Regions from separate parts of the Rothia sp. P6271 genome, predicted to be linked through region 2. Evidence: riboswitches for the same ligand, from Rfam matches in the RefSeq annotation. Region 2 holds a riboswitch; the other holds the start of a gene.
The links. Region 2 has a riboswitch for S-adenosylmethionine ahead of ACN08X_RS05835 (AMP-binding protein). Riboswitches for the same ligand answer to the same signal wherever they lie in the genome.

Region 1: another riboswitch for S-adenosylmethionine. It lies ahead of ACN08X_RS05195 (nuclease PIN); the one in region 2 lies ahead of ACN08X_RS05835 (AMP-binding protein).

What each region holds. Positions count from the first base shown of each region.
Region 1 covers NZ_JBLXXV010000005.1:28,565-44,512, reverse strand. The annotation lists gene ACN08X_RS05225 (VWA domain-containing protein) at 383-2,140, shown strand; gene purH (bifunctional phosphoribosylaminoimidazolecarboxamide formyltransferase/IMP cyclohydrolase) at 2,257-3,864, opposite strand; gene purN (phosphoribosylglycinamide formyltransferase) at 3,976-4,599, opposite strand; gene ACN08X_RS05210 (hypothetical protein) at 4,730-5,149, shown strand; gene ACN08X_RS05205 (DUF6350 family protein) at 5,390-7,180, opposite strand; gene ACN08X_RS05200 (plasmid stabilization protein) at 7,365-7,814, opposite strand; gene ACN08X_RS05195 (nuclease PIN) at 7,811-8,005, opposite strand; SAM riboswitch class IV at 8,037-8,165, opposite strand; gene ACN08X_RS05190 (SNF2-related protein) at 8,312-11,827, shown strand; gene ACN08X_RS05185 (DUF808 domain-containing protein) at 11,810-12,757, opposite strand; gene ACN08X_RS05180 (MFS transporter) at 12,827-14,122, opposite strand; gene ACN08X_RS05175 (aldo/keto reductase) at 14,344-15,177, shown strand; gene ACN08X_RS05170 (GtrA family protein) at 15,370-15,927, shown strand.
Region 2 covers NZ_JBLXXV010000006.1:39,108-55,055, forward strand. The annotation lists gene ACN08X_RS05790 (RNase H family protein) at 1-303, shown strand, start outside; gene ACN08X_RS05795 (trans-sulfuration enzyme family protein) at 481-1,614, shown strand; gene ACN08X_RS05800 (transporter substrate-binding domain-containing protein) at 1,662-2,477, shown strand; gene ACN08X_RS05805 (amino acid ABC transporter permease) at 2,481-3,155, shown strand; gene ACN08X_RS05810 (amino acid ABC transporter ATP-binding protein) at 3,148-3,897, shown strand; gene ACN08X_RS05815 (O-acetylhomoserine aminocarboxypropyltransferase/cysteine synthase family protein) at 4,069-5,445, shown strand; gene ACN08X_RS05820 (CoA-binding protein) at 5,445-5,948, shown strand; gene ACN08X_RS05825 (glycerophosphodiester phosphodiesterase) at 6,673-8,301, shown strand; gene ACN08X_RS05830 (trimeric intracellular cation channel family protein) at 8,413-9,186, opposite strand; gene ACN08X_RS05835 (AMP-binding protein) at 9,474-11,582, opposite strand; SAM riboswitch class I at 11,588-11,676, opposite strand; SAM riboswitch class IV at 11,852-11,964, shown strand; gene ACN08X_RS05840 (LLM class flavin-dependent oxidoreductase) at 12,064-13,560, shown strand; gene cls (cardiolipin synthase) at 13,640-15,139, opposite strand; gene ACN08X_RS05850 (phosphoglycerate dehydrogenase) at 15,336-15,948, shown strand, end outside.

The sequences.
Region 1 (15,948 bases), on a different contig from region 2:
TCACTCAAGTTTTGAGTTTTTCTTTTTTAACTCACCCCCGAACGTTGTCCGCAATGTAAGAAGTTGCTACATGCCAAAAGATAGGCTTTTGAACCTTTTAATTTTAGCAAAACCCACCTGATGATATTGTTTCGCCTAGTCAATAGAACACGATTAGTTTCTACAAAAACTTTTATTCACAAAAAGATATTTAAACAAGAAATAATTATATCAAAAATTGCACTACTTATGTCCATTTTTAAACAATTTCATAGTATAAAAACTAAACGCATTTTATATGCTAAAGTATTAGGCTTGTAAGGATACATACTTTATTTATGCGCTCACGCATCTTCACACCAGTAAATAAACTCACCTACGGAGACAGGGCGGAAGGGTACAAATGGGGAACGCTCAATCTCGACGCGAAGCGCGAGAAGCACAACGCAGAAAAAACATGCGCAAATGGGCCGCAGTCGGAGGCGCAACAGCCATCCTACTAAGCGGTGGAATGCTCGCATACTACCTCAAAGGTAACAACACAGAAGACAAAGTAGTTAACGCACAATCCGTACCTACCTCCTGCGCAACCACTCAACGCGTCACCGTTGAAACCACACCAGATATGGCGCAGGTACTCCACAAAATCCCAGTCAATCCAGAAGACTGCATCGTCTTGGCCGTTAGCCACGACACCTCCGTTGCTGACGTTGCAAGCCAAATTATTGCAGGAAAGTCTGCACCAAACCTCTGGTTGCCTGCATCATCGACACAAGCTCAGCTTGCCCTCGCAGGAAAAACCGAGCTAGTGACTAAAGCCGAATCCCTCGCAAAAACGCCTAGCGTCATTGTCACCAAATCTTCAGACAAATACCCATCATGGAACGAAGCTCTCAGCGATGTAACCGCAGTACACATGGGAGACCCTAGCGTAGAACCTAGCTCATTCATGTCCATCGTCAACGCTACCGAAGAAACCGCCAACGGCAAAGCAAGCAAACAAGCGCTAGCAAACAACCTCGGTTCACGAGCGCAAACTATCGGAGTTGAAACAGCCGCAGAAAACGCTCAAGAGCTCCTCTCAGGTGTAGTAAATGACACCTACCGTTCGGCTATCGTTGGAGAAAACGACTATGCCTCATACCTCAACGAACACTCCGATTCCAAACTTACCGCGTATGTTCCGGCTACCGGCAGTGGCGAATTAGATTACCCGCTCTACCAGCCGGCATCTAGTGGAACAGAAACCAATAAAACCGTTTCACAAGCAGCTGATAAAATCACCAAGTTCATCTCCTCTGAAGACGGCAAAAAGGCTCTCGCAGAAGCAGGTCTACGCAACGCACAAGGTGATCCGCTCGAAAAAGATTCCATCGGAAAGTTCACCAACCTTACCGGTGCAAACCCAGACGTTGTAGCAGAAGCGTGGTCTACCTATTCCCTTCAAGCGGCACCATTGAACGCCCTCGTTGCGGTAGACGTCTCAGGCTCCATGGGTTACAAAATTGATGGTACCGACCAAACCCGTATGGATATTGCCGTCAATTCCATCCTTGCCGGATATAAACTCTTCCCCGCACGAGATTCTATGGGATTGTGGAGTTTCTCTAGCAATATGAGCAAGGATGACAGCGGAAAAACCGTTGATTATAAGAGTCTTGCACCTATTCGCCATATGAGTGATGAAGTCGATGGGCGTTCACAGCGCAACATCCTCCTTGAAGCTGGTTCTTCCCTCAAACCTATTCCAGATAACTACACTGGACTAAACGACACTATTCTTGCGGCATTCCAAAATGTCAAAAAAGAATACAAGGCAGGCGCAGCAAATACCGTCATCGTTATGACTGACGGTGAAAACCACGATGATAATTCCATCAGTACCGAAGATCTTATTAAGACCATCCAGTCTCAACAAGATCCAGAAGCTCCGGTCTATATCATCCTTATCGGTATTTCACCTGACGCAGATATGCAAGCACTTCAGGAAATTGCGTCTCAAACCGGTGGGCAGGCATTCCCTGCAAACTCTGCAGAAGACATCCAACGGATTTTTGCAGAAGCTTTCTCCTTCTCTAGCCAAGAGAAACAGGCACTAGCACAGGCTGGAGCCGAAGAAGCGCAAGCACACCACCAAGAGACAGCAACCGAAAACCAGTAAAAACTAGGTTTTCCAAACTCAGCTAAGAGGGGTGTGGTTCAGAAAATATTTTCTGAACCACACCCCTCTTAGCATCTCTCCCCTGTCAGAGAACAGATTCTCTGAAACTATTCTTCTTAATGGAAGAAATGACGGCTTCCAGTAAAGTACATTGTCACACCAGCAGATTCAGCGGCAGCAATGACTTCTTCATCACGAATAGAGCCACCAGGCTGAACAACCGCACGAACACCAGCATCGATGAGTACCTGTAGCCCATCAGCGAAGGGGAAAAAGGCGTCAGAGGCAGCAACTGAACCGCGAGCGCGTTCAGCATTATCGGCAAGAGTGTTAGCGCGTTCAACCGAAAGCTTACAAGAATCTACACGGTTTACCTGCCCCATGCCAATACCGACAGCAGCACCTTGATCAGCTAGAAGGATAGCATTTGATTTTGCAGAACGTAGGGCACGCCAAGCAAAGCTCAAATCTTTGAGGGTTTGTTCATCGGCAGGTTGACCGGCAACGAGAGTCCACGCGGTAGGCGCATCACCCTCAGCTTGTAGCTGGTCTGCATCTTGGAATAATGCGCCACCAGAAATTTGACGGTATTCGATGGTGCTTCGCGTGTAGTTCTGAGGCAGTTCGAGAATACGTAGGTTCTTCTTAGACCGTAAAATCTCTAGAGCATCTGCACTATAAGACGGTGCAACAATTACTTCGGTAAAAATGTTTTTGATGTTCTGCGCCATCTGTGCGGTTACTTCGCGGTTTGCTGCGATAACACCACCGTAGGCAGACAGTGGGTCACAGGCGTGAGCATTCATATGAGCTTGTGCAATAGGGTCTTCAGCTTGTGGTGGTGCAATTGCCACGCCACAAGGATTATTGTGCTTAATAATAGCTACTGCGGGTTCATCGAAATCATAGGCGGTGCGTAGAGCGGCATCAGCATCAACGTAGTTGTTATAGCTCATTGCTTTACCGCCGAGTTGTTCAGCTTGAGCAATGCCGGGTGCGCTAGCGGAGTCTACGTAAAGAGCTCCTTGCTGGTGAGGGTTCTCTCCATAGCGTAAAGATTCTGAACGTTCAAAGGATAGTCCCGCAAAAGGTGGCCAGTATTGGGCGTTCTCAGATCCTTCTAGCTGGGCGGCTGTCCATGTTGCTACAGCGGTATCGTAAGTGGCGGTATGTGCAAAAGCAGCTGAGGCAAGACGGCGACGTTCAGCTAAAGTAAATCCACCGTTTTGAGCTGCGTTAATGACGTCATCATAGCGTTGGGGGTCGACGACAACAGCTACTGAATGATGGTTTTTTGCGGCTGCACGCACCATGGAAGGACCACCAATATCGATTTTTTCGATAATAGCATCGTGGTCAGCACCAGAAGCAACAGTTTGCGCAAAAGGGTAAAGGTTAACGATAACAACATCAAAAGGTTCGATGCTTAGGTCTTCTAGAGTTTGTCGGTGTTGTTCTTTCCGACGGTCAGCTAGAATACCTGCGTGAATCCTTGGGTGAAGAGTTTTGACGCGACCTTCAAGACATTCGGGAAACTCGGTGATATCAGATACTTCTGTTACTGGTACGCCTGCAGAAGCAATCGTCGCTGCGGTAGAACCTGTTGAAATGAGTGATACACCGGCTTGGTGTAGTCCGCGTGCAAGGTCTTCTAATCCAGTTTTGTCGTAGACAGAGATGAGCGCACGTTTGATGGGGACACGATCTAGCTGAGTAAGGCTCACAAATACTCCAATTTTTGTCTGGGTAAAAGGTGTTATTTTTTGATCCGTTTTCAGCCCCGGCCCACGGGCTAGATACCAGTGATGAGGTATCTACATCTGTGGCACCGGCGCTTATAAAAGCGGTGGTGTATGTTCTTCAGGAGTGGTTTTCTCCGTGGCATTCTGCGAAGAACGTAGAGTGTGGCTTATCTGTTCAAGAGTGTTCACAAGTAACTCCCGCTCTTTGACTTTGATACGCTCGTGAAGGGTTTCTTCGGTGTCTGTATCTTCCACAAGGACAGGAGCTTGAGCAAGGATAGTTCCGGTATCCACCCCTGCATCAACTAAATGAACCGTCATTCCAGTGACTTTAACCCCATAGGCGAGGGCGTCGCGTACCCCGTGTGCTCCGGGGAAAGAGGGTAAGAGAGCAGGGTGGGTATTGATGATACGTCCGGCGAATCGTTCAACAAGTTGTTTGTCCACGATGCGCATGAAGCCAGCGAAGACGATACGATCAGGGTTATATCGGGTGAGGTGTTCTTCAAGGGCGCGGTTCCATTGCTCGCGAGAAGAATAATGATGTGGTTCGCACAGGAACGTTTCAATACCGTTCTCTTGGGCTCGTGCGATACCACGGCACGGTTTATCTGCACCGACAGCAAGAATATCCACCGTGAGGGTGCCTGCCGAAACAGCATCTATGATGGACTGTAAGTTTGTCCCTGACCCAGAGACCATCACCACAATACGCATGATTCACAGTGTACCCCACCTTGTGGCGAAGCTAATAGTTCAATTATTTATATGACTTAAAGTATTTTGCACAGGAGAGAGCAGGTGCGAGGAATCCCTCAAATCTCTCAGAGCAGGTATCCTAGAGAGTATGTCTGTACAGCCTATGCTTCCTGAGAATGAGTCCTCCCCCATGGTTCAAGACGCAAAGCAACGTCTTGATGTCTGTCATCGTTTGAGCATTGCTTTCGGCCTTTTAGGGTTTGTGTTCTCCGCGTATAGCGGGTGGTGGCTTATTGCAGCATTGTCCTTTCAGCTGGGGATGATTATCAGCGCTGTTTGGGGCATGACGTATATTGCTCGGGCACGTGCGTCCTCAGGCATGTATGTAACGTTCACATTCTTTATGGTGATTGCGCTAGTACTCATGTTTAGTACCTCAATACAAATAATTTTTATGGACCAAACAAACCAGTTTGCAGATTGTACCCGTCATGCTCTGACTATTGTCCGGCAGGAGCAGTGTAAAGCTGATTTAGAAGATAATCTTTTAGGGTCCTTACTCAAATAACGACCCGATAGGGGCAGTCGTACCGGGAGTCATAGGGGTACTGGTAGCAGTACTCATGGTGGTGGTTGTAGAGCGATTAGACTGGGACAAACAACCCCCACAATAAACTTCAAGATAAAACCTCAAGGTATTGTCTTCAAGCACATTTGATGATGCTCTAGATACATCCCATAAGCTCAATTATTTAAGTGAGGTTTTGTCACACCCTCAGAACGCCAAAAGCTCTGTGCCCGAAAAGCGTTAAGAGTCATCAGACTTCGACGAAGAACGACGTCGAGTTTTTGGACGGCGTATGACTCGCCCATGTTTAAAGTGAGTGAGGGTTTTCCCTTCAGAGGAATCCTTATCTCCAGTTACCTTATCGGTTGCAGTATCATTTTTTTGTTTCGATACGTCATCTTCAGTTGACGAAGCCTCTGCCTGAGCCTCGAGGTGTTCCTCTTCGAGATCAGAAAACAATCGTAAGTTTTGGGCTACGACAGATTCAAAATCAGCAGTTTTTTTCTCCTCTTTTTGAGTCACCTCAGATCGCGTCGTATCCGATAACGGTTCATCAGCGTCTTCTAAGAGACGACGCACAGCCTCTGAAGAAGGCTTATTGGTTTCATCATGCTGTTCTTCAACTTCTGCGATAGCAGAATTCTGACGAGAGTTCCGACGTTGCGCTTTTTTCTGCTCGCGGGCAAGACGTTTACGACGACGGCGCTCTTCACGGTCGTTCTTTAGCTCAGAGAAACGCTCAAGCTCAGTAATAGCGCCACGATGGAAGATAGGGGCCATCACCGATCCCATCATCACGCCACAAGCAATCCAACCGGCAGATAAAGCACCAAATAATAAAGCATCTGGCCCTAAATCAGTAAAACGTCCCATACCAAGAGAACCGCGCGATGCCCAACCGCATAACGCCAAAATGATGCCGGCAGGAACAGAAACAAAGATAGCTAAGGCAAAAGTTGATAGTGGCAAAGAAATCCAGCGGAAAGGAATTTTCAGAGAAAGCCACTCATCAAGGTGGTCTTCACCGGCACGGAAGAACCACCAGCCAGCAACAATACCGCACAGCACAGGAACCGCAATAGCAATATAGTTCCACGGTTCATTGACCGTTGGTAAGGCACCCAGAAGAGGGAAAGCGGGGAGCACACCAGTAGAGTGTTCAAAGAAGTTTACGGAGGTATGTTCTCCCAATGAGAAACCAGCTCCGACACTCCAAGACATCGCCCAAAAAACTACGTTAGGGATAACACCAAGCTGTAAAAAGGTCAAAGCAGTATCGCCGATAGCACCAGCATCAAGCAATTGATAAATTGTTACGACATCGCTCCAATGCCAGAGCAAAGACAAGCTCAGTAATAGCCCTCCACAGCCAATAAACGCAAGAACTGCCACGATTGACGCGCGAAGAACTGTCCAAACATAAGAACCCGCCCAACGTGAGTACTGGCTAAACTGAGCAACCCATTCGGCAGCGTTAACACCGATCATTCTTGCCAAAGAACGAGACTCGTACCAGCCACCAAGAATAAGCCCTGATAAAACGACCCAACACGGTACAAGTGCAGAAGCTACAGGATACGCTACCGCAGCAGTATCTGTTGTCAAAAGGCTCAAGCCCCCAGCACAGGCACTATAAGTGATAGCTCCGGTTAATGTTGGTATCCAGAATTGTCCCTCACGAGATGCTTGAGCTAAGACTCGTCCTGAACGGAAACATAACCATAAGGGTATCAGCGTTAAGCCCAACGGGATAAAGCTCATCGTCCCTTGAATATCGGGGGTGTCTCCATACGGGGCAGAGATGTTCAGATGAAGAGGAACCCCGTGGATTAGAAGCCACATTTGGCTAACTAAAACTGCCATAGCGTAGAGGTCACGCTGTTCAAAACCGCCGGTAAACCATACGGCACCCAGTAGTAGCACTACAGCAAAGCAAGAGTAGAAGGCAGTACGAAAGAGTTCGACAACACCCTGTAGCCAGAGGGGCATCGGTATCGAACGTTGTTGAGGTTTCATCACGCTGGTTTTCATCGTCTTTTATCTTGTCATGAACTCTATTGAACTCTGAAGTTCACACAGCTTTTCTAATCCAAATGAGACATAAACCAAGGATTTTCTTCACCGCGTGCACCCCACTGAACCATACCATGTATGCCGGTCAAGACGCTAAGCTCATCACAGCCTACGTCTTAAGGTCACGTAAAAGACACAGGGTTTATAGTCCTCGCGCGGCGTTTTCGTGCAGCGGATTAACGGCAGGGACTCCCCAGCGGCGATAAATATCTGCTTTAGAAGAAACTATTTCTAGCTGATGCACTTCAGCGGTAGCAGCCATGAGCCCTTCAAGTGCGGCGGTAGGCAATGGCGTATAAGGGCCTTCTGGTGAGGGGCGTTCTTCAGCACGAATTTGGCGACCGGCCCATGCCAAAGATACGTTCGTATCAACGTCGAGAACCTGCCCGCTAAAACGTTCGAGAAGTTCGTTAACCCACCGCTCTGTTTCAGGGTAGGGGTAAAGCCCTTTAAGTTCGCCTAGGCTAAGTGCTGATATGTACATCACCATATATGAGCGACGGCGAAGAAACGCAACGACCTGCGGATGTGGTGTGGTTTTGCGAATCTCTGCTAGTACATCAGAGTCTAGAAGTAGTCCTCTTATACTCATGCTGCTTGTAAGATACCGTATTCCTGGTTAGGGATACCGTGCGGATTAGGAGAGAGCAAAAAGTTAAGAAACTCAGAACGCTCATGGGAAATACGAGTGTAATCTTGAATGCTTACGGCAGCGTAACCGCCACGAGTTTGAGCAGAAGAAACAGGTTGAATATTGTGCTGAGGGCGAGCGGTGTTGTGCATGATACAACTGCGCTGAATGCGCTTTCCTTTCGAAGTGCTCTTGTCCGTACCAGCCTGCGTACTATGACGCGAATACGAACCGCTTCGTCATCCGAGCCACCCGTGAACATGGGGTTGGCGTTCAACTAAAGTCGGAGCTTATCAGTTGAAACTCTTGAAGCTGAATCCAGAATAACGCAACCACCACAAAAAAACAAAGAGCACAGCCCAAAATATTTGAGAGATTTAGGCTACACCAGCTTTAGTGAAAGCTCATCCGGTAACCTAGAACATATATGCACCCTGCCAGCAGAGGATACAACCACCGTGAATGCACCATCAGCTTTCCCCAGAATCCCCGTCAGCGCAGCAAAAATTATCCAGCAAGTAGGACACCGCACCTACCTCCGCGGAAAACAATACATGCAAGAAGGCAAAGTCGCCCGATACTCCTACGACGCCCAAGCACACATCCTGACAGGAACAACCTACGGCGACGCAACAGACCCATACCTCAGCAAAATTGTCTTCCCCGCAAAACAGGTTGAAGGATCCCTCGCCTTCTCCGCACGATGCACCTGCCCAGTACGCACCGACTGCAAACACTCCGTAGCCATCATGCTCACCGCCATCGAAAGAGCCGAAAAAGTTAGCAAAGCCCAAAGCTCCACTCAACGCGTCACAGACGGACTCAGCAAAGAACAGCTCAAACAACACGGAATCACCACTGCACAAGAGCTAGCAGAACAACAAAAAATGTCGACATGGCGCAGAACGCTGTCACAAACACTGGCGCAGCATCACCGGATACCCTACGAAAATAACAGCAATACCATCGCCGCTCTCGACCTCAAAATGCACGTCAACTCCCGCTTCGCACTCGGTAGCGGTCAACACAAAACACCACGTATCACCCTACAAGCACGCCCACTCGTCCAAGGTAAAAACAACCGATGGATTAAAGACGGCATCAACTGGGAACACTTCCAAAAAGATCACACCGGAAAGACAAGTAGCCACGCCCTCCGACCCCAACACGAACGATGGTTGCGAGAGTTCTACTCCATCATCAGACCTTGGCAATCAGCGTACACTTCCCACCGCGATTGGGTAACACTTTCTACTGTTAACTCTTCCCTACTATGGAAAGTACTCAAAAAAGCAGAAAAAATAGCACTGCCCATCCTGCTAGAGGGAACACCCATCACTACGGCGCACACCGAAGAAGCCACGCTAAAAGCAGAACTTCACAGCTACAAAGACGGTCTACGCATCACACCTACACTCACCGCAGGAGAAAACGCCTTCCCCGCATACTACTGCCACCCAATAGGCCAGCCCCGCAACGGATTCATTGCCCTCGGACACAAAGCACAAGAACACTACAAAGCCACAGCACAAGCTGAACATTGGGAAACAACCCTACCTAGCGCCATCAATCCAACACGTCTCAACGACCAATACGCCGCAGCCGACCTTATTTTCATTCCCCTGAAAGAAACACTCAACGGCGCAGCAGAAACCCTTATCCGAGAAGAACATATCGAAATCCCCTCACAAGATATCAATAGTTTCTATCAAGAGTTCTACCCATATCTCACACGCAATATCAGCTTCTGCACCAACGACGCAACGATACAACCACCCCAAGTACAACAACCAGAGCTGATTCTTCACGTCTACTTCGACAGCGAACAAACACCCCACGCCCACACCCGCTGGGAATGGGAATACCCTAAAGACCCGCTCAAGAACACACGAGATGAAAGCAACCTCGAATACTTCCCAGTACAGAGCACCTTATTAGACATCTATGAACAGCGCGATAAAAACTACGAAAATACAATCCTCGCGCAACTCAAAAATATCTACCCCGCATTACAGCTCACAGAACAACACTTCTACGACTGGGATGTTCAACAACTCACCGAATCTATACTGCCCCAATACCGAGATGTTCATGGACTCCGCATCCAAACTCACGGACAAGAACCTCAATTCACAGAACTGGACGTTACCCCCGAAATCCAGATGAGAGTTGAACCAAGCGATACTCAAGACTGGTTTGACCTTGGAATTATCGTCACCATTGGTCAATGGACCGTATCATTCTCTACGATCTTTGAGGCACTCAACGCGGGGAAAAAACACATCCTTCTCGGTGATGGCAACTACTATCCCCTCAACCGACCAGAATTTATCAAACTACGTCAACTACTAACCGAAATAGAAGACTTCTCAGAACCAGACCAACCACTTAGCCTCAACAAACACCAATTAGGGATGTGGGAAGAACTCGAAGAGCTTGCCACCACCACACAATCATGCCAAGGATGGCAAGAAAGTATTCACAGCCTCCTCAGCGACAAAGACAGTAGCGATAACGTACCAACTCCAGCAACACTCCAAGCACAGCTACGCCCCTACCAAGAAGAAGGCTACCAATGGCTCTACTTCCTGTGGAAACACCGCCTTGGAGCCGTCCTCGGTGATGACATGGGGCTTGGTAAAACACTACAAACTATTTCCATGATGCTCAAAGCCTATGAACAGTGGGTCGAAGAGCTCAATAACAGCACCCCATCATTTGCTCCCTTCCTCATCATTGCCCCCACCTCTGTTGTTCCCAACTGGGTACAAGAATTAGAACGCTTCGCACCAGAACTTGAAGTCGCCGCCATCACCACGTCCACTGCAAAATCGCAACAAACACTCACAGAACGTATTGGTCAGGCACAAGTCGTTATCACGTCATACACTCTGCTACGACTAGATTCCAACGCTTTTAACAGTTACGCACAAGAAACACCGTGGAACGGGGTCATTCTTGATGAAGCGCAATTCATCAAGAATGCGAGAACTCAAGCACACCAAATAGCACGAAAAATACCTGCACGTTTCAAACTTGCCGTCACCGGAACACCCATGGAAAACAACCTCATGGAGTTATGGTCCATTTTCTCTCTTGTGGCACCAGGTCTATTCCCCAGTGCACGAAAATTCAAAGACTATTACGTACAACCCATCACTGAAAGCAAAGACCACGAAAAACTCGAACAGTTACGGCAACGGATACGCCCACTAATCCTCCGGCGAACGAAAGAACTTGTTGCCACAGAGCTACCAGATAAAACAGACCAAAGAATGCCCATTGCTCTTAACCCAGAGCATCGTAAAGCATACGATATGCTCCTACAACAAGAACGCAAAAAAGTTCTGGGACTGCTCAAAGATATGGACAAAAACCGTTTTACGGTCTTCCGTTCGTTAACAAAACTGCGCATGATGGCGCTAGCACCTCATCTAGTCGACGAAGACTACTCGCACATTACCTCATCAAAACTAGAGTACCTTCAGGCGCATCTGCCAGAAGTTCTCTCTCAGGGACACCGTGTACTGATTTTCTCCCAGTTCACCAGCTACCTTAAAACCATCGCAAAAGATTTAGAAGAACAGAATATTGAGTTCTGCTATCTTGACGGTTCGACAAAAGACCGTGCAAAAGTTATCGAACAATTTGAGAAAGGAGAAAGCTCCGTCTTTCTCATCTCGCTCAAGGCGGGAGGGTTCGGGCTTAACCTCACCTCAGCAGATTATTGTTTCTTAATGGATCCGTGGTGGAACCCTGCAGCAGAGCAACAAGCCATCGACAGAATCCACCGTATTGGGCAGACCAGACATGTGATGGTTTACAGGCTTATTGCTGCGGGAACCATTGAAGAAAAAGTTATGGAATTACAAAAAAATAAGTCTGCACTCTTCGACGCTGTTGTTGATGATGGAGATTTCTTTAGCGAAAAGATGACAGCAGAACATATCCGAGAACTATTGAGTACCTCGTAGCGATGAAAAGAAGTGCGTTGCAACAACCACGATACCGCCACATAACAGACCAAAAATCATGGCGAAAAATGTTTCAGCGCACCATGCAAGCACGCTCAGAAGAGTACCGGCACTCCACGAGGTGAGAGCACGAACAAGGTATTCAACCGCGTGTTCTGGGGCGTGAAAACCGACATCTGCTAAGCCACTCAAGACGATATGCCCGCCCACCCAAAGCATCGCAAAAGTACCAAGTAATGAAATGCCTTTCGTCACAAGAGGCATTCCTGACACGAGCGCAGCGCCTATTTTCTGTGTCATAGAAGATTCACCGCGCATGAGCGCTAAGCCGACATCATCCATCTTCACGAGTACGGCAACAACACCATAAACAAGTAAAGTAATCAGCACCGCCACCACGATGAGGGAGATAATACGAATAGCCCATGTTCCCTCATGAGCAATAGTGTTCATGGCGATGACCATAATCTCGGCAGAGAGAATGAAGTCTGTTCTAATCGCCCCAGAAATAACGTTTTTCTCGGCTTCTTCCCCGGCAATGAGCGCAGGAGTTTCTGTCTCTTCTGCTGAATGCGGATGAAATAGCTCTAGTATCTTCTCAGCACCTTCAAAGCAGAGGTACAGACCACCCAACATTAACAACGGAGTTAATGACGCTGGCCATAACCAACTCAAAAAGATAATCAGTGGAAGAATAAAAAGTAGCTTATTACGGAGAGAACCAACCGCAATTTTACGAATAATAGGTAGCTCACGACGAGGTTCTACCCCGTTTAAATATTGGGGAACAACCGCAGTATCGTCAACAACAACACCAATAGCGCGCGCACTTGCTTTAGAGGCGGCAGCAGCAACGTCGTCGGTACTTGTCGCTGTGAGTTTTACTAATGCTGCGATGTCGTCTAGAAGCGCAACTAGCCCGCCAGCCATGAGGATCTCTTTTCTTTATATCTGTCCAATAAGCTACTACCCCAAGAATACAAGGGAAGTTATCGTTCATTACTGTTCAAGAGTATTTTCGGTTGGATATCTCCACAAAGCTGGTTTCCAGTATGTCGCTAGCACGATAGCACCAACGCATATCACACCACCAATGATGGCTGTCATTGAGGTACCAAATAGTGCAGCTCCCAGACCCATCACACCAATACCGATGTTAGGCCCACCAGCAAGGGTCATGATGAAGATACCCTGAAGGCGTCCGCGAAGCCTATCGGGGGTTTCTTGTTGAATGATAGTAGAACGGAATATACCGCCTACACCATCTGCCCAGCCTGCTACCGCTAACGCGCAAGAAGCACAGACAAGAGGTAATAGGTTTTCGTGTAAGGACTCGCTCGGAGAGCGTCCTTCTAAGAAGAGTGCAATTGCACCGAAGAAAACGAATCCTATCCCCCACAACATATAGCTCATTGTGAGGAAAGCTCCACGGCGTTGTATAGCTGATAGCCACCCCGAAAAAGTGACCCCGATAAAAGCCCCTAGTGCGCCAGCTGAAAAGAGTACACCGGCGCCAAGGTCTCCACCACCAAAGGAGAGGAGCACTAGAGCAGGAATGAGAGGACGGGCTTGGACGCATATCATCGCAATCAAATCAATGATGAACGTCATCGCAATGACGGGGGTGCGCCGTACAAAATAAAAACCTTCTACTACAGAGCAAAGACCACGAACCTTTGGTGTTTTTTCATCGTGTTCAGGAAGAACTGTAGGAAGTTTATATAGCGCCCAGATACTGACCAGTAGAGCAAAAACGTTAACAAGGTATGTGTAGTTATACCCGATAGAAGCAATGAATAAGCCACTGAGCAAAGGCCCAAGAGCCATGCCCAAGGAGCCAACGCTCATATTAAGTGCGTTGGCAGATGCAAGAAGTTTTGGAGGAACTATTCGAGGAATAATAGCGCCACGAGCAGCCTGATTAATGGGGAAAAGTAATGATTCTAAAGCGACGAGAGTATACAAAATCCATTGGTTCTGGAGGTTAATCCATGATTGCAAAGCAATGAAAAGGGTCATGAGCCACATGCCCCAGCTGGCGGTTAAAGAAACTTTACGACGGTCATAGTTATCGGCGACGACTCCTCCGCAAAGACCTCCTATGATAAGGGGTAACACCACAATAAAGCCGAGAAGCCCTACGGCGAAGGTGGAGTGTGTGAACGAAAAAATTTCTAGGGTGACGGCTGTTGATGTAATTTGAAAACCCAAACTAGAAAAGAGAGAACCAATCCACAGCCGGCGGTACTCGGGGAGTTCTCTGACCGGCGTTAAATCCATAAAAATTTTCGCCATGAGGGAAATACTACACTATGGATAACCGTGCCTTCTGCCGTCTATTTACCCATCTTTTCAGGGGTTATCGGTGCGTTGATGAAGAGCATATGATGACGCAAAGAAAAGTAACACCACCATTTTTGGCGGCACTAAATCTATGATGAAAGAACAGACAGAAAATTTTACGCATAAAGTTTTCTGATCGATGCCGTTGAGTACACCTTCGAAAGGATTATCAGATGGCACAGCAACCTCTCAAAACATTTAATGATGGACACACCATCCCTCAGCTAGGTTATGGGCTCTGGCAGGTCGAAAACGACCGAGCAGAAGAAGTTACACAACTAGCGCTTGATGCCGGATACCGACATATCGATACCGCAAAAATCTACGGCAACGAAAGTGGTGTGGGCAAAGCATTAGCATCTAGCCAAGTAGCTCGTGAAGACATCTTTGTCACCACCAAAATTTGGAATGAGGACCAAGGGTACGACCAAACACTTCGAGCCTGTGAAGAATCCTTAGAACGCCTCGGGCTCAAAAGTGTTGATCTTCTCCTCATTCATTGGGCTTCTATCCATCGTGAAAAATATGTTCAGACATGGGAAGCTTTCATTGAGTTACGTCGTCGTGGACTAGTACGTTCCATCGGTGTCTCAAATTTTCCCGAACAACAGTTACGCGAAATTATTGAGGTAACAGGGGTAACCCCTGCTATCCATCAAATTGAGTTGCACCCATATTTCTCTCAAGAGAAGTTACGTGCCGTTCATCAAGAGCTTGGAATATTAACCGAAGCATGGTCTCCGTTAGGTCAAGGCGGGCAACTACTCAGCGACCCTGTCATCACTGAGATTGCTCAAAAACATCAGGTTACACCGGCACAAGTTGTTATCGCATGGCATTTAGCCTTAGACAACGTTGTTATTCCTAAATCGGTCACGCCAGAAAGAATTGTGTCCAACTTTGAGTCACTACAGGTACGCCTCGACGATGTAGATATTGAGTCTATTAACTCATTGACTCGTGCAGATGGTCGTATTGGCCCTGACCCGTCACATATCGAGTTCTAAGAGCAGCTTTTACCTTCTCAGGTGAGGCAGGCGTCATAGGGCGTCTGCCTCCTTGAGGTTAAACTGCAACTAATACCACGCTATTTTTTAGCGCTATACTCCTCTTTTAGAGAGATAATAATGCTATTTTGAGGTGATGTGTTCTAAGACTTTATGGAACAAAGCCCATGATGGAAGAAAAGAGCTGAGGGCATGAAAGAAAGTTTTTTTAAGCTTCTTCAGAATGAGAAAGTCCGTTTTCTCATTGTTGGTGGTGGTTGCTTTGTGCTCACCATGGTCATCAATTATGCCGTCAAATACACGGTTCTTACCGCAAAACCGACAACAGCTCTTATTATTGCAACCGGAATAGCAAGTATTGTCTCGTATATTCTTTCTTCACGTTGGACGTGGCAAGGCTCCTCCGGAAAACCAACTTTCATACAGCTACTAGGATTCGCCATTGTGACGGTAATCGGTATTGGGTTGAACGCTCTTCCGCAGTGGGTATCACGTTATATATTGTATTTGTCGTACCCCAATATCTCGTTTCTAGCACAAGAAATTGCAGACTTTATTGCTGGCCCTATTCTCGGTACAGCTCTAGCGATGGTCTTTAGATTTTGGGCGCTTGACCGCTTTGTTTTCAAAGGTTACGAGGCTCGTAAAAAAGCAGAACTACACGAAGTGGTACCTTTCGACAGTGAACAGAAATCACCTTCTGTACCGATGGATGAAGATTCTGTTCCGCCGGTGCAAAAGACCTCATAGAATTTAGAGGTTATTTGGGTT
Region 2 (15,948 bases):
CATTTAGTTGTTGCTGAGATGATGAAACTCACTGAAGCGATTCGTGATTATCGTGTGATTGTTAAACATATTCCGGGACATTCTGGGCATGGTCTTCAAGAGTCCTCGGATTCTGTGTCGAAGATGCATCGTCATTTTCCGGGGCAGGTGGTTGCTAAGGGGTATGTTCACGCTTTCAACCAACGGTGTGAGTCGATTATTGTGGCGTTGACTGATTGTGAAAGGGCTGTGCGTTTGCAGTGTCCTTCGTGGGTTCAGATTCGTCCTTCTGCTATTCACGCGCGGAACCGTTTTTGGCGCTGAGGTTGGCAATAAAAAATTAATACTTTTGGAGGAATATATTTTTGCCCATAAAAAACGCGGTTGGCTAGTGGAAATAATCTTCGTAACAATTGCGTCATAAAAACTCGTCAATTTGACTGCTGAGGATATAGGCTTGTTCTCACAACGATAACGCACGCCTACACCTCAGGAGAAAACATGGCAGGGTTCACCACACGAGCAATACATGCCGTACATAACCTCGAAAAAAATGCCATAGTTCCTCCTATCTATCTAGCCTCCACCTTCACACAACCTAGCGACGGAACACCCGGAGAATACGAATACCAACGCGGTTCAAACCCCACCAGAACCGCCGTAGAAACCACATTGGCGCAACTTGAAAACGCACAATACAGCTACGTGTACTCCTCTGGAATGGGAGCAAGCTCCGCCGCACTAGGACTCGTACGCAACGGCGAAACACTTCTGATGGGAATGCCCAGCTACGGCGGAAACTACCGCTTTGCCACCATAGAACTTCCCAAACGCGGAGCATACGTCAAATTTATTGCAGACTTCACGACCCTCTCCGATGAAGACTTTTCAGATAACGTCACTATGGTGTTCCTCGAAACACCCACAAACCCCACCCTCAAAGTCAGCGACATTACACGTATCAGCCAGATTGCACACCGAAACGGGGCCATCGTCGTCGTCGACAACACCTTCTTAACCCCATACCTGCAACGACCCCTCGAACTCGGCGCCGACATCACCGTACAATCAGCCACAAAATACCTATCTGGACATGCTGACCTCCTCGGCGGAGTCGCCTCAACAAATAACCCTGAGCTAGCTGAAGAACTTCACAAAGCACAACTCATTCTCGGTGGAATACTCCCACCTGCAGACTCCTACCGTCTACTCCAAAACGTTAAAACTCTCGGCCTACGCCTAGAGCGCCAACAAGAGAACGCACAACGCCTCATTCAGGCCATCAAGAAACACCCCGCAGTAGACTGTATCCTTTACCCCGGCTCTGCAAGCGCAGAAGAAACAAAAATTCAATCTCAACAAGCACAAGGCCAAGGCGCAGTATTCTCCTTCATCCTTGCAGAAGGACACGATATGCAAAAATTCATCGAAGCCCTCAACATCTTCAGCTTTGCTGTAAGCCTTGGCGGTATTGAATCTCTTGTATGTCTACCTGCAACAATGACTCAAGGCGCTTACACCCAAGAACACCTTGACATGTTTGGAGTGCACCCACGGCTTATCCGAGTAGCCGTAGGAATCGAAGATTACGAAGACCTGCTCGAGGACTTCACCACAGCACTCAACGCATCCTAAAAATTTCTATCCCATATAAAAATCAACAACACCGTGAGGAATAACCCATGAAAAACACCCTGAACAGACGCTCTGCCATCGCCCTGACCGGAGCCCTCAGCCTAGCCGGATTACTCTCCGCATGCTCATCCTCCCAACCGGCACAAAAAACCAACCGTATGGAACAGATTAAAGAACGAGGCACTATCCGCATCGGCATGGAAGGAACCTACCGCCCCTGGAATTACCACGATGAATCCGGAAACCTCGTCGGCATGGAAAAAGAAATCGGAGACCTCATCGCCCAAGACCTAGGTGTTAAAGCAGAATATGTTGAATCGCTCTGGGACTCGCTCATCGCAGGAGTAGACGCAGACCGCTACGACATCGTCATCAACAATGTTTCCCCAACAGAAGAACGACAGAAAAAATACGACTTTTCTACCCCCTATGTTCGTTCAGAAGGCAAAGTAGCTGTTCTTGACTCTTCAGAACTACGCAACATCTCTGACATCCCAGGGCATACCGCAGCCTCATCTGAAACCTCAAACTTCCGTACACTCCTAGAAGCTGCCGGAGCGCGCATCGTCACCGTCACCGGCTTTGACGAGGCTATCGAACAAGTCCTCTCCGGACGTGTAGACTGCTGCGGTAATGATGCTGTCACCTTCCAAATCTACAAACAACAGCACCCCGAAGCACCTATTCGACTTCTTGACGGGCAACTCGGCGGAACCTCAGAAGCTGCAATTCTCATGCCTAAGGATCAACCAGAACTCAAAAAAGCTATCGACGACTCCTTAGAACGTCACCTCACCAACGGCGACATTAAAGCCATCTACGAAAAATACGTGGGTATAGACCTCACCCCTAAAAACTCATAAATTATGGACCACTTTTTAAACCTCTGGACAGAATCCTTACCTCAACTACTCATCGCAACCATTCAAGTCACCATCCCATTAGCAGTTGTTTCCTTCATCCTTGCACTGCTGATTGGGCTGGTGGCAACCGCCCTAAGAACACATCGCTTCTTCCTTCTCCAATGGATGTCACGAGGATATGTATGGTTCTTTCGAGGGACACCGCTGCTTGTTCAGCTATTCCTCATCTTTTATGGTCTACCTAAAATAGGAATCACTTTTGACCCGTGGACGGCAGCCATCGTTGCCTTAAGTCTAAATACTGGCGCCTATGTTGCAGAAACATTTAGAGCAGCGGTGGCATCTATCCCACGTGGACAATTTGAAGCAGCACAAACGCTGAACTTCACACGTCAACAAACATTACGACATGTTGTTATTCCTCAAGCTACACGTATTGCTTTACCACCATTAGGTAATGACCTCATTGACTTAGTAAAAGGTACTTCACTTGTTTCAACCATCTCTTTGATTGACCTTTTCCAAGCAGGAAAACAAGTAGCGGCACGAACCTTTGAACCATTAGCAATGTATGTTGAGGTTGCACTGATATATCTCATAATCTTTACCGCTCTTTCTGCGGTGCAAAGAGTCCTCGAAAAACGTAGTAGCCGGTACATTAGGAGTTCCCATGCTTAGTGTCAAAAACATCTCAAAAAGTTTCGGGGAACAGACCATCCTCAAAAACCTCTCTTTCGATGTGCCTGATGGTGAAACTACCGTAATTCTTGGCCCCTCTGGATCTGGTAAATCAACATTGCTACGCTGCTTAAATCTTCTTGAAACACCAGAAGAAGGAACGCTAACAATCGGTTCTGATACGGTCAGCCTGAGCAAAAATCTTGAGACGGAAGACATTCGCCGAATTCGGTCACACTCTGCGATGGTCTTTCAACAATTCAACCTTTTTGCTCATTACACCGCACTCAAAAATGTGGCTTTAGCTCCCGTGCTCAACGGCACCCTGAGCGCTGAAAAAGCTGAAGCTCTTGCTAGTGAACTACTCGACAAAGTAGGAATGAAACATCGCGCGGACGCGTACCCAGACCACCTTTCAGGAGGTCAGCAGCAACGTGTCGCCATTGCTCGTGCCTTAGCCGTAAATCCGGATTATCTACTTTTTGACGAACCAACAAGTGCACTAGATCCCGAACTAGAAGCCGAAGTGATTAGAGTCCTGATTGCTTTGGCGAGAGAGAACCGCTCTTTAGTTGTGGTCACCCATAATATGGCGTTCGCTCAGAAAGTTGCGGACCGTATTATTTTCTTAGACCAAGGAGAAATAGTGTACGAGGGAGCCCCATCTGGGTTCTTCAACTCAAGTTCGGAGCGTATTCAAAAGTTCTTGAATATCTATGACACTACGGACTATCACATCTAGATGATGTTCCTGTGTGAGGTTATAACGTAACTTTTAACGATAAAAACTCAATAAAACGCAATATCAGCAATGTGCCGTCACGATGGTGCATTGCTGATGTGCATCAGCCAAGATAGGGGTACGTCTTGTGACGGGTTGACCCGTCAGTACTACATCATTTGAGGAGATACCGTGGCTGAACATACCTTTGGTTTTCGCACTCGTGCCCTCCACGCCGGAGCTACCCCTGACGCGATCCACGGGGCGCGCGCCGTCCCGATTTATCAGACAAGCTCTTTTGTTTTTGACGACGCACAAGATGCCGCCAACCTTTTTTCTCTCCAAAAATACGGCAACATCTATTCACGTCTTGGAAACCCTACTGTTGCTGCTTTAGAAGAACGTATCGCTTCTCTTGAAGGTGGTCTTGGAGCTGTCGCCACAGCTTCCGGAATGGCCGCCGAGTTCATTACCTTTGCGGCTCTTTGCCAAAGCGGAGACCATATTGTTGCCTCTTCTCAACTATATGGTGGGACGATTACTCAGCTTGATGTCTCTTTGCGAAGATTCGGTATTGATACGACTTTTGTGTCAGGAACTGACCCCCAAGATTTTGAGAATGCAATTCGCCCTGAAACGAAGGCTCTCTACACCGAAGTTGTCGCTAATCCTTCTGGAGAGATAGCTGACCTTGAAGGTCTTGCCGCTATTGCACACTCTCACAACATTCCTTTGGTGGTGGATGCGACGCTCTCAACGCCGTATCTAATTCGTCCACTAGAACATGGTGCAGATATTGTGATTCATTCGATGACGAAATTCCTTGGTGGTCACGGGACAACTCTGGGCGGTATTGTGGTGGAATCTGGCCGCTTCAACTGGGCTAATGGAAAATTTCCTACAATGACAGAACCAATTCCCTCTTATAACAACATCTCATGGTGGGGCAACTTTGGGGAATATGGATTCTTAACGAAGCTGCGTTCTGAACAGTTACGTGACTTTGGCCCGTCTTTAAGTCCTCAAGCAGCATTTAACTTGCTTCAAGGCGTTGAAACTTTAGCTCAGCGGATGGACGCCCATCTGGAGAACACTCAAGGCCTTGTTCAATGGCTTGATGAAGACGCCCGTATTCGCTATATCAATTATGCTGGTCTTGCTCATCATCCTCATTATGAGAGGGCGCAGAAACTTCTGCCTTTAGGGGTTGGGTCTGTGTTTTCCTTTGGTGTTGTTGCAGGCGCTGAAGATTCTGCTCGTGAAGTTGGTGCGCGCTTTATTGAGAATCTTCAGTTAGCTTCACATTTAGCGAATATTGGTGATGCAAAAACTCTTGTATTGCATCCTGCATCAACAACTCATCAGCAGCTCAGCGCGGAGCAACTTGACGCTGCTGGGGTAGGGGAGGATTTGATTCGTATTTCTGTGGGGTTAGAAGACCTTGATGACATTGTATGGGACTTAGATCAGGCGTTGAGTGCCGCAACGGGTAAAGACCATTATGGAGCAAAGATTCTGCGAACCCAAGAATCATTATCACAGGGTAATTCTGCTCAGGAGGTGCGTTAATGTCTACGAAGCGTACGTGGGAAGCACCATCTGCTGTGCAACGTTTAGGGATTCTTCGTCGTAGTCGCAGTGTCGCTATTGTCGGTATGAGCGATAAAGTTTCACGCTCATCATATTTTGTGGCAACGTATTTGAATTCTTCTGCCGATTACCAGCTCTTTTTTGTGAACCCCCTGTTAGCGCAGAAAGGGAAACAGGTGTTAGGGCAGAAAGTGTATGCTACTTTGGCGGATTTGCCTGAAGCTCCTGATATTGTTGATATTTTTCGCCGCCATGAGGATCTTCCTGATGTGGTGCGTGAAGCGATTGCGGTTGGCGCTCAAACCGTGTGGATGCAATTAGGTTTGTGGAATGAAGAAGCCGCCGAGATTGCCCAGCAGGCTGGATTGCATGTCGTGATGGACCGGTGTATCAAAATTGAGCATGCCCGTTTTCATGGGGGTTTGCATCTTGCCGGTTTTAATACTGGTGTGGTCAGTTCACGCCGTCAAATAACAGCATAGTTTTCTTGAGATACATAAAAGACTCATGTTCCTTCTTGCGTTGAGGAGCATGAGTCTTTTATGCTTGTTGTTTCTTACGCGGTGGAAGGTGCTGACATGACCTTCCCCAAAGTATGTCAGCACCTTCCTGCGTAGATGTGAACTACCGATTCTCTTCCCCAAGAAAACCTCTGAGAATAATTCTTATAATGATTCTCATACGTGGTATGTCCACAGATGATTACCGCAAGAAGCGGTCGCAAATATTTAAATATTTGACGTTAGAGATTATACGGTAATTGTTCTCTAGAGTATCTCGACACGATGACGAATATCATTATTAATTGAACTTTAAATCAATGACGTCGCAGGTCAGCTCAAAAATAAAGATTTTTAAAATAGTGAAACTTTTTTGCAGAGTGTTGTCTAAAGTATCACGATGTATTATCGTGGTTTCAGTTTTGACAGCTTTCGTGATCAACTCTAAAACTGAAAATTTTTCTTTGAAAACTATTGGTAAAATAAAAAAGTTTTGAGAATCAAATAAGTAACTCTGTGTTTTCCTCAAAAGAATCCTTGCCATAATCAGGGAAGAACCTGAACTAGAAAAACATCACGAGATAAAACTCATCAAGAACATTATCTGAGAGAATAATCTTTCCAGATACCGTATCTGGTAAAAACTAACTGACCACATTACCCTTATACCCAAGGGCCCTATAACCTCATATTTTAGAAAGTCTCCATGTCGATACCACAACATTCTCATGGCTTATCCCGTCGAACCGCACTCCGCTGGGTAGCCGGAGCCACCACAACACTCGGACTCAGCGCCGCCACAACAACAGCCTACGCAGAAGAACAGAACCACACCGCAGAAGAACAACCACAACCAACACTCGTTGAACAGTTCCTCTCACAAGAACAATTCGTCATAGCCCACCGTGGGGCAGGAGACGTCAACCCTGAACACAGCGCCTACGCCTATCAACAAGCCATCCTCAAAGGCGCTCAAGCTGTAGAAATATCAGTGCGTACCACCGCCGATGGAGAACTCGTCTGTATGCACGACAACGCACTACGCCGCACCACCACCGAAAAAACAGGGTACGTCAGCACAAGTACCCTCGCCGAAGTTAAACGCCCTCTCATTGATATGAGAGACTTCCTCGGACCTAACACACCCCTCGTACACATCACCACCCTCGAAGAAGCCCTCGGCGTCATCCTCGCAACCGAAGCCGGCGGCCCCTACCAATCCGTAGGCGGCTCCGCTGTTCTCTTCATTGAAGCTAAAGACTCTGCCGGTCAACCCAAGCTGCTAGAACTCCTAACTGCCCGCGGTATGCAAGACCAAGTCGTCATTAAAATGTTCCGCAACGGTAAAGGCGAATTCGACGGCAACAACGGCTTCATTCGGTACGCAAAAGAAGCAGGATTCACCACCTGGTGCTACTTCGACGCACACGATTCCTTCGAAGACATTGCGCAATTAGCATCATCAGATAACGTCGACATGCTGGGAGTGCCCTTCTTCGAAACCGTCATTGGACGTACTGAAAGCTCCATGAGCGACGAAAAAATATCACAAATTATCAATCTCGGAAAACCCGTTATCGTCTGGGAAACCCACCGTCGTTGGGTACAAGAACATTTTGCATCCCTAGGTGTTCGCGGATTCATGTCGCCAGACCCCTTCTGGCTCAGCGGAAGAACAACAAGCCCCAACCTTGCCCTCGAACAAGGCAGACGGCTACACGGCATGCTACCGGCTGGACAACAAGACGTTGTGAACCTACCCCGCTGGGAAAACGGTGAACTCGTCCATCAACAAGCCTATGACGACTCTATCCTTCTAGGCCCATTAGCTCACCGCACATCCACCGCTGATAGTTACGTCATCAACTTCACAATGCAGTGGAAAGACGCCCTCCCTCAAACAACATGGCAATACGGTTATCTTGCCTTCGGGCGAGAAGACGATTCAGCCTTTGGTATCGCCGCAAAATTCGATACCACAAACTCTCGTGGCGGCGGATACATCGTAGCTATTCGCCCCGGTGCATCCGTCATCGATGAAAACGGTGCATACGTTTCAGGAGATGTCGTTCAGCTGCTACGTGTTGACGCTGGATCAGCGCACCTAACACCACTAGTAACCTTGCGCCCTCGTACACCTTTTGTTGCAGGTGAGGATATTCGTGGCAAAATTATCGTCCGACCATCAAACATCATTATTGATGTTGCGGGGGCGCGTTCTACGCCCATCGCCGATACGACATATCGCGGAGCATACGTTCATTTTGGACGTTATCAAGATGCCGCACACGGCGGAGCTCTCGCTTTGAGTAACGTCGTCACCTACAAAATTTAGGGATATCGACGGTTAAAACCTCTTACCACCCACAACGCCTCAACCCTATGCAGAACCCCGCAGACTAGCTGCGGGGTTCTGCATATATCACCGTTAAAAACAGGTATGTCATTACTTGTGTGATGTTCTTTTGACCTGGCTCATCGGAATAACTTCTAAATTCTCGGTAAGAGGATTCCCCGGCGTCCAGCCTTCACCAGCAATCGTATGAGTCTCAGGTTTTTTACGTATGAAACGTGGTCGAGGAACAGAAAGCTTAACAGGCTCCGGCAACTGCCAACGCCTCGTGTGCGCAAGAAGCCCAAAAACTAGACACGAAATAATTGATATGCCCATCCCAATATTAGGAGAAGAAAAAAGTGTCGTACATAGAGCAGTCTCTGCTGCGCCAACAACCGCTACTGTCGCATAGAGAGAATTACCTCCCAAGATAGCTGGAACACGGTTGACCATCATATCTCGCAATACGCCACCGCCCACCGCGGTCACCACACCAAGGGCAATAGCCGGAAGCCAATGAAGCCCAATACCTAAAGATTTAATAGTTCCTGTAGCGGCCCAACAACCCATACCCAGAAAATCCACAACAACTAAAACACGGTTAGCCCAACGACTCCCCAAATCAATACAGTACGCTAACAATGCTGAGATGAGAGCACCCGCCCAATACGCAGAATCAGTCAATGCGACAGGTAAACCAGTGTTAAGAAGAACATCACGGATTAGCCCTCCACCCATACCAGAGAGCACCGCTAAGAGAATAAAACCTACAACATCAAAGCGGAATGCGCGAGCAACTGCGCCACCGAGCAAACCATTAGCAACAACTGCTGCTACATCGACCACTCTAAAGAGCACGCTTGGATCCCATACCTGCATACGCATGCCTCTTTCTGACGTTTCATATCGATAGAATGACTTCAATAAATACCGATACATGCTACAGCATGTACAGACCATCAGTACAGGTAGCATTGTCCGAAAGGGCGGCTTACCACACACGGTAAGCCGCCCTTTCACAAGCGGATAGTAAGGATATTCTTCGATGAGAGCATCTCGCATAGAGGTTCTTAGGATGAAAGACTCCAACCACGCAAATAATCATGTGATGTTAGTGAATTAGTACACTTACATCTCGATACTGTTGAAACAACCATGATTTTTGCCTGCCCTTATGAGCAAGACAAAACCTGAGCGATATCCCGCAACGCCTCATCATTTTGTAAAGACGACGTATCTCCTAGAGGTTTCCCCTCATACAACTGAGACAACAAACGACGAGTAATCTTCCCCGAACGAGTCTTAGGAATCTCAGCAACCGCCACCACATCTTTAGGCTTTGCAATAGGGCCAATCTCAGAACGAATATGCAACTCCAACACTTCACGTAGCTCAGAAGAAGACAACGCCTTACCCTCATCACTAAGTGTCACAAAAGCTACTGCTTGATGCCCCGTCAACTCATCCTCAACAGGACAAACACCAGCCTCAACCACAGCCTCATGACGCACTAAAGCTGACTCAATTTCAATCGTCGAAAGACGATGCCCCGAAATATTAATAACATCATCAATCCTGCCCAGAATATAAATATCCCCGTCCTCATCTTGCTTTGCGCCATCTCCAGCCAAAAACCAGCCACGCTCCCCATAATGTCTCCAATAAGAATCAAGATAACGCTGAGGATTTTTCCACACAGTACGAGCCATCGACGGGCCCACTTTATCAACCACAATGAACCCTTGAGCCCCCGTCTGAACCGGCTCACCGTGCTCATCAACAACACGCACAGAAACCCCCGGAATAGCACGAGTAGCACAACCTGGTTTGACAGCTATACCTGGAGTACCCTGCTCAAAAGTCCCCTCAGGCGCAAACTGAGGATCATGCGGACGAGGAGAACAGATCGTTGAACCTGTCTCAGACTGCCACCACGTATCAATAAAGGAAGCACGACCAGAACCAATATGCTCACGTAACCAATACCAAGCTTGTGGATTAATCGACTCACCCACAGAACCCAAAAGACGAACCGACGAAAAATCATATTTTCCCGACTCTGGGCCATGCGGGAAAGCCCCCATCAACGAACGAATCAACGTTGGCGCCGTGTAATAGTTTGTGACACCATAGCGTTCAATCACTTCAAAATGCCGTTCAAAAGTAGGAGTATCAGGTGTACCTTCAAAAATTACTTGACTTACGCCATTGACCAACGGCCCATATATCTCATAAGTATGAGCTGTCACCCACGCCAAATCGGCTGTACACCAATGAACAGTATCCGCAACTTTTTGCCGATCATTACGAGTAGCTAACTCATCAGGACGAAGCACACCATCAGCGTCAACAACATCAGGCAACAAATCATAAAGTAACGCATGAGAATACGCCGTCTGCGTCAAATACCCGCCCATAGTATGAACAAGACCCTTAGGTTGGCCCGTTGTCCCCGACGTATAAATAATAAATAACGGATCTTCAGCATCATGCAATGGGTAATCATGCGTATCTGGAACACCCTCAATCAAATCGTGATACCAAACATCTCGCCCCAAACACCACGGAACACTCTGTCTTTCCTGCTCGGTAGCTGAGGTACGGTTCACCACCACCACATGCTCAATATTATTCTCAGACGAACACGCCTCATCCGCTATCGACTTGACCGGAACAACCTTACCCCGACGATTCTGACCATCAGTTGTAATTAATACCTTGGCACCAGTATCCTCTACCCGAAACTTCAAAGCCTCCGCCGAAAAACCGCCAAAAACAAGAGAATGAATCGCCCCAATACGCGCACAGGCAAGAGCAAAAATAATAGTTTCAGGAATCACCGGCAAATAAACAACAACACGATCACCCTTAACCACACCCAAACGCTCTAAACCATGTGCCGCCTGAGCCACACGGCGTTGCAGCTGAGCATAAGTGATAGCTTCACGATCACCAGGTTCACCCTCAAAGAAAAGCGCAACCTTGTCGCCAAAACCTTGCTCTACATGCCTATCCACACAGTTATAGGCAACGTTGAGCTGACCACCCTCAAACCACTTAATCGTTGGAACAGAAAATTCTTGAACACCATCTTCACGAACGTCTACTAAACGAGGAGGAATAAACTCATGCGTTTTATCCTCATCCCATAGCTTCCCCCAACTAAGACGTTCTCGCGCCTGCCTTGCCCAAAAATCAATACGTTCTTGATCCGAAACATCTGCCGGATTCTGCACCTGATTTCGAGGGTCTGAATAAGAAAAAGACGAACAATACGACATCGATACTCCCATCGTTTCTGGCGTTAGCACCACCGCATAAGCGAGGTTGCTGCGACGTCTTAGAGCCAGGTCTCTCAGTCGCTCTGGATGGTTTAGACGAGTTCTACCGTAATACCTTCCGTACACATTCATCTAGACGTTACTTTCCATTGCCAGCAGATGAACACATCACGTTGCATAGAGTCATATTCCTTAGCGAACGTCACCCACCGCAATAAACACTGAAGCTCTTGGGTACCAAGAAGAACTTTTTATAAGCTAAACCCAGCGATCACGAGTTCCAACGTCAAGCTCTGGCTCGTTGGACGGCAACCCTCTTTCCGTAGCGGGGTGCCCCAGATGAAGATCCGGCTCAAAATAATCACAACGGCAAATACGGCGCCTATGCGTCGGGCATATCAACACCGAAAAATATGGTTTTCGACATGCCACGCCTCATAGAGGAGGGCTCTCTCCTCTAAGAACGCAAAGGAAAAAACTTATGGCAACTCATACCGCCACGACAGAACAACCCACTACGACACCGTCTTCTTCTAAAAAACGTATCGTTGTCAATGCGTTTGATATGACAACAACAAGCCACCAAAGCTTCGGCTTATGGCGTCACCCGCGCTCGCGAGCCGATGAATATAACACCATTAAATATTGGACAGATTTAGCTCAAGTGTGCGAAAAAGGGCTTTTTGACGCGGTCTTTATCGCTGATGTGGTGGGCGTATACGACGTATATAAGGATTCTGTTGCACCCGTACTTCGTGATGGTGCACAGGTACCGGTAGGTGACCCGTTCTTACAGATTTCGGCGATGGCAGCAGTCACGGAACATCTTGGTTTTGGAGTGACAGCTGCCGTGACGTATAACCAGCCTTATACTTTGGCTCGTTCTTATGCGACGTTAGATCATTTAACGGGTGGTCGTGTTGGTTTTAACGTGGTGACTTCTTATCTTCAATCTGCGGCAGAGAATCAGGGGCTTGCCGGTCAGATTGAGCATGATGAACGATACGAAATTGCTGACGAATTTCTCGACGTTTGTTATAAGTTGTGGGAAGGCTCTTGGGAAGACGGAGCGGTGCTACGTGACCGTCAGCGCGGGATTTTTGCAGATCCTGAGAAAATTCATCCTATCTTGCATCAGGGCAAGTATTTTCAAGTTCCTGGAATTTCTTTGACCGAGCCGTCTGTTCAGCGTACTCCCGTGATTTTTCAGGCTGGTGCGTCTTCTCGCGGTCAGGCTTTTTCTGGAAAACATGCCGAGGCGATTTTCATTTCTGCGTTACGTCCAGATTTGACTAGGCATGTGACCTCTCGTATCCGTGATGAGGCTGAACGTGCCGGCCGGCGTCGTGATGACGTGAAGATTCTTGCCATGCTTTCGGTGGTAGTTGACGAGACAGACGAGAAAGCACAGCAGAAGTATCAGGATTATTTGAAATATGTGGATATAGAGTCTTCTCAAGGGATTATTGGTGGTTGGTCTGGTGTTGATCTTTCACTATTTGATGAGGACGAGATTCTTGAGTATGTCAAGACGGAATCCATTCAATCCTTTTTGACACCTTTTACCTTGCAGTCTCAGACGACGAAGTGGACTCGTGCTGATATTGCTCGTCATTGCGCTATCGGTGGTATGGGTGATGTAATTGTTGGCTCTGCTCAGACTGTCGCCGATGAGTTGGAGCGCTGGATTGACGAGGGAGATTTAGATGGTATCAACCTTGCCTACCATGTATCTCCTGGCTCTTTTGAAGATTTTGTGGAGTTTGTTGTTCCTGAGCTTCAAAAGCGTGGCCGGTATCGCACAGAGTATGAGGGGAATACATTACGTGAGAATCTTTTTGGTGTGGGGCATACACGTGTGAATGAGCGTCATCCTGCGGCAGCATATCGTGGCGCTTTTGCTGGTGGTCCTAATGCTGCTGACACTCCTGCCCGTCAGTTTTTGAGCTTGGCTCAGAATCAGGCAGAGCGTTTATAAGAGTTTTTCTTCTGGTAATGATTCGCAATGTTAGGGTTCTCTTTGGTGTGGGGGGTATATCAGAGAGAACCCTAATCTTTTAAAGGAGCGATGACCAGAGCCTACAGATATTTTCTACGACCTTGATACGGTTGGGGCGGGCAACCCATTCGTCGTATCGGAGGGTTTTGCATTGAGAGATGTATTCTTCAGAGATGCTTTCTAACTCTTTAACCATTCCTGTATCGACGATGAAGGTGGATACTTCGAGGTTGAGCGCAAATGAGCGCGGATCCATGTTTGATGATCCAATGAAGGTGAGATGGTCATCTACAAACATGTATTTTGAGTGCAATACGGTTGGCCCGGGATATTGTTTGATGTTGACTCCGGCGTGGAGAAGTTTCTCGTAGTAGGAGCGTTGAGCCATATTGGGTAGGAACTGGTCTCCTTTTTCGCAGACGATGAGGGTGACATCAATTTTTGATAGTGCTGCATTGGTGAGTGCTTGTAAGAGTGTTTCTTCTGGGACGAAGTAGGGGGAGCAGACGACGATGCGTCGTTCTGCATTGTAAATGAGGTAGTTGATGAGGCGTAGGTTGTTTTCCGTTTCGAATCCGGGGCCCGATGGAACAATTTGTGCCAACATTCCGCTGTGTACACGGGGAATAGCTGTTTCGATTTCGTTCAGTGGTAGTTCTCGTGTTTCGGAGTACCAGTCTGAGATGAAGACGGCGTTAAGTTCTTCAACAACGGGGCCGGTGCATGAGAACGTAAGGTCTTGCCAGACGAGTCCTTTTTTGAGGTTGGCAGGTAGATTGTAGGAACGGTCGATAGCGTTTTGTGAGCCGGAGAATGCGATGCGTCCGTCGACAATGACGATTTTGCGGTGGTTACGTAGGTCTGGTCGTTGCCATTTACCTTGGAATGGTTTCAGGGGCAACATGAGTTGCCAATTGATTCCGGAGTCGTCAAGGAGTTTGCAGAGTTTTTTCCAATTGGGGTATTTTCGAGAGCCCCAATGGTCAATCATGATTTTGACCAGTACTCCGCGTTGGTGTGCTGCAAGAAGCGCATCCCATAGCGGTTTGGTGGTGTTGTCGTAGGCGGCAATATAAAACTCGAAGTGTACGTATCGTTCTGCCCGATTGATTTCTTCTGTCATCTGTCGGATAGCTTGGTGGTTATCTTTGATGAGTGTGAAAGTGTTGCCACCGACGAGGGGGAGCGCTCCGAGTTTGTAGTTGAGGTTCGCTGCTACTCGTGCTGGTTCAGGGAGTTCTCCATGTGCTCCGAGGACAGAACGGGATTCTTCATCAGCATTTTTGGATGCGAGTATCTCTTTCATCATGTCGTTAATAGTGCGTTGTCGGATTCTTCGGTGTCGTGGTAGTCGGGAAGATCCAAAGAGCAAGAAGGCAACAAACCCGATATATGGGACGAGGAATATTGCCATGAGCCAGCCGAGAGCAACCACGGGTTTGCGGTTATAGGGTAGCCAACAGATTGCGATAATACGTAAGGTGATATCGAGGATGAAGAGTGTTAACGCTAACCACGTAGGTAGATGGGCTAGTCCAAAGATGTTAAGAGGGTCCACGAGAGTTATTCTATAGAAAGTTTTTCAGGTTAGAAGAGTGTATTTTCTTATATTTCTTCGGGGTATGTGTGTTGGTTGGGTGGATGTATTTGTCGTAACTTGGGTGTTGATATTTTTATTCTGTGTGCTCTAAGACATAATCTAAGAAGAGTGCCTTACGGCATGTTTAATTTTCTCGTGATATGGAAGATTTGATATGAAAATCCTTGCTCCTACCATTATTCCTTTGGACACTCAGAAGCTTGGTCTTCAGGCAGAAGATACGCTAGTTTCTTATGACCCTACTGAGCTTCTACCTGCAGAGCACTATGATGCCGATGTCATGATTAGCTGGGGTAATACTAATGAACAGTTGCAAGATGCAGCGAAGAATTTATCTCAGGTGAAGTTGGTTCAGGCTCTTCTTGCTGGACCTGATCAGGCTCGTGCGGCTGGTTTCCGTGATGAAGCGGTTATCTGTTCTGGTATTGGCTTGCATTCTTTGACCGTTGCTGAGCATGCGCTGGCTTTGACATTAAATTTTGTGCGTTTCTTGCCGTTACTCTCTGAGGAGCAAGATAATTCTCGTTGGGCGGGGGAGTTAGGTGGTCCTCAGGAGCTTCATCCTGTGGATAAAGTCACAACTCTTTTGGGTGCTCGTGTTTTGATTTGGGGTTTTGGATCTATCGGTCAGAGCACAGCCCGCTTATTTCAGGCCTTTGGCGCTCAGGTGCAGGGTGTGGCGCGTTCTGCTGGTGAACGATCTGGTTTCCCTGTGATTGCTGTTGATGATATTGAACAGTACTTGCCTCAGACCGATATTTTGGTGA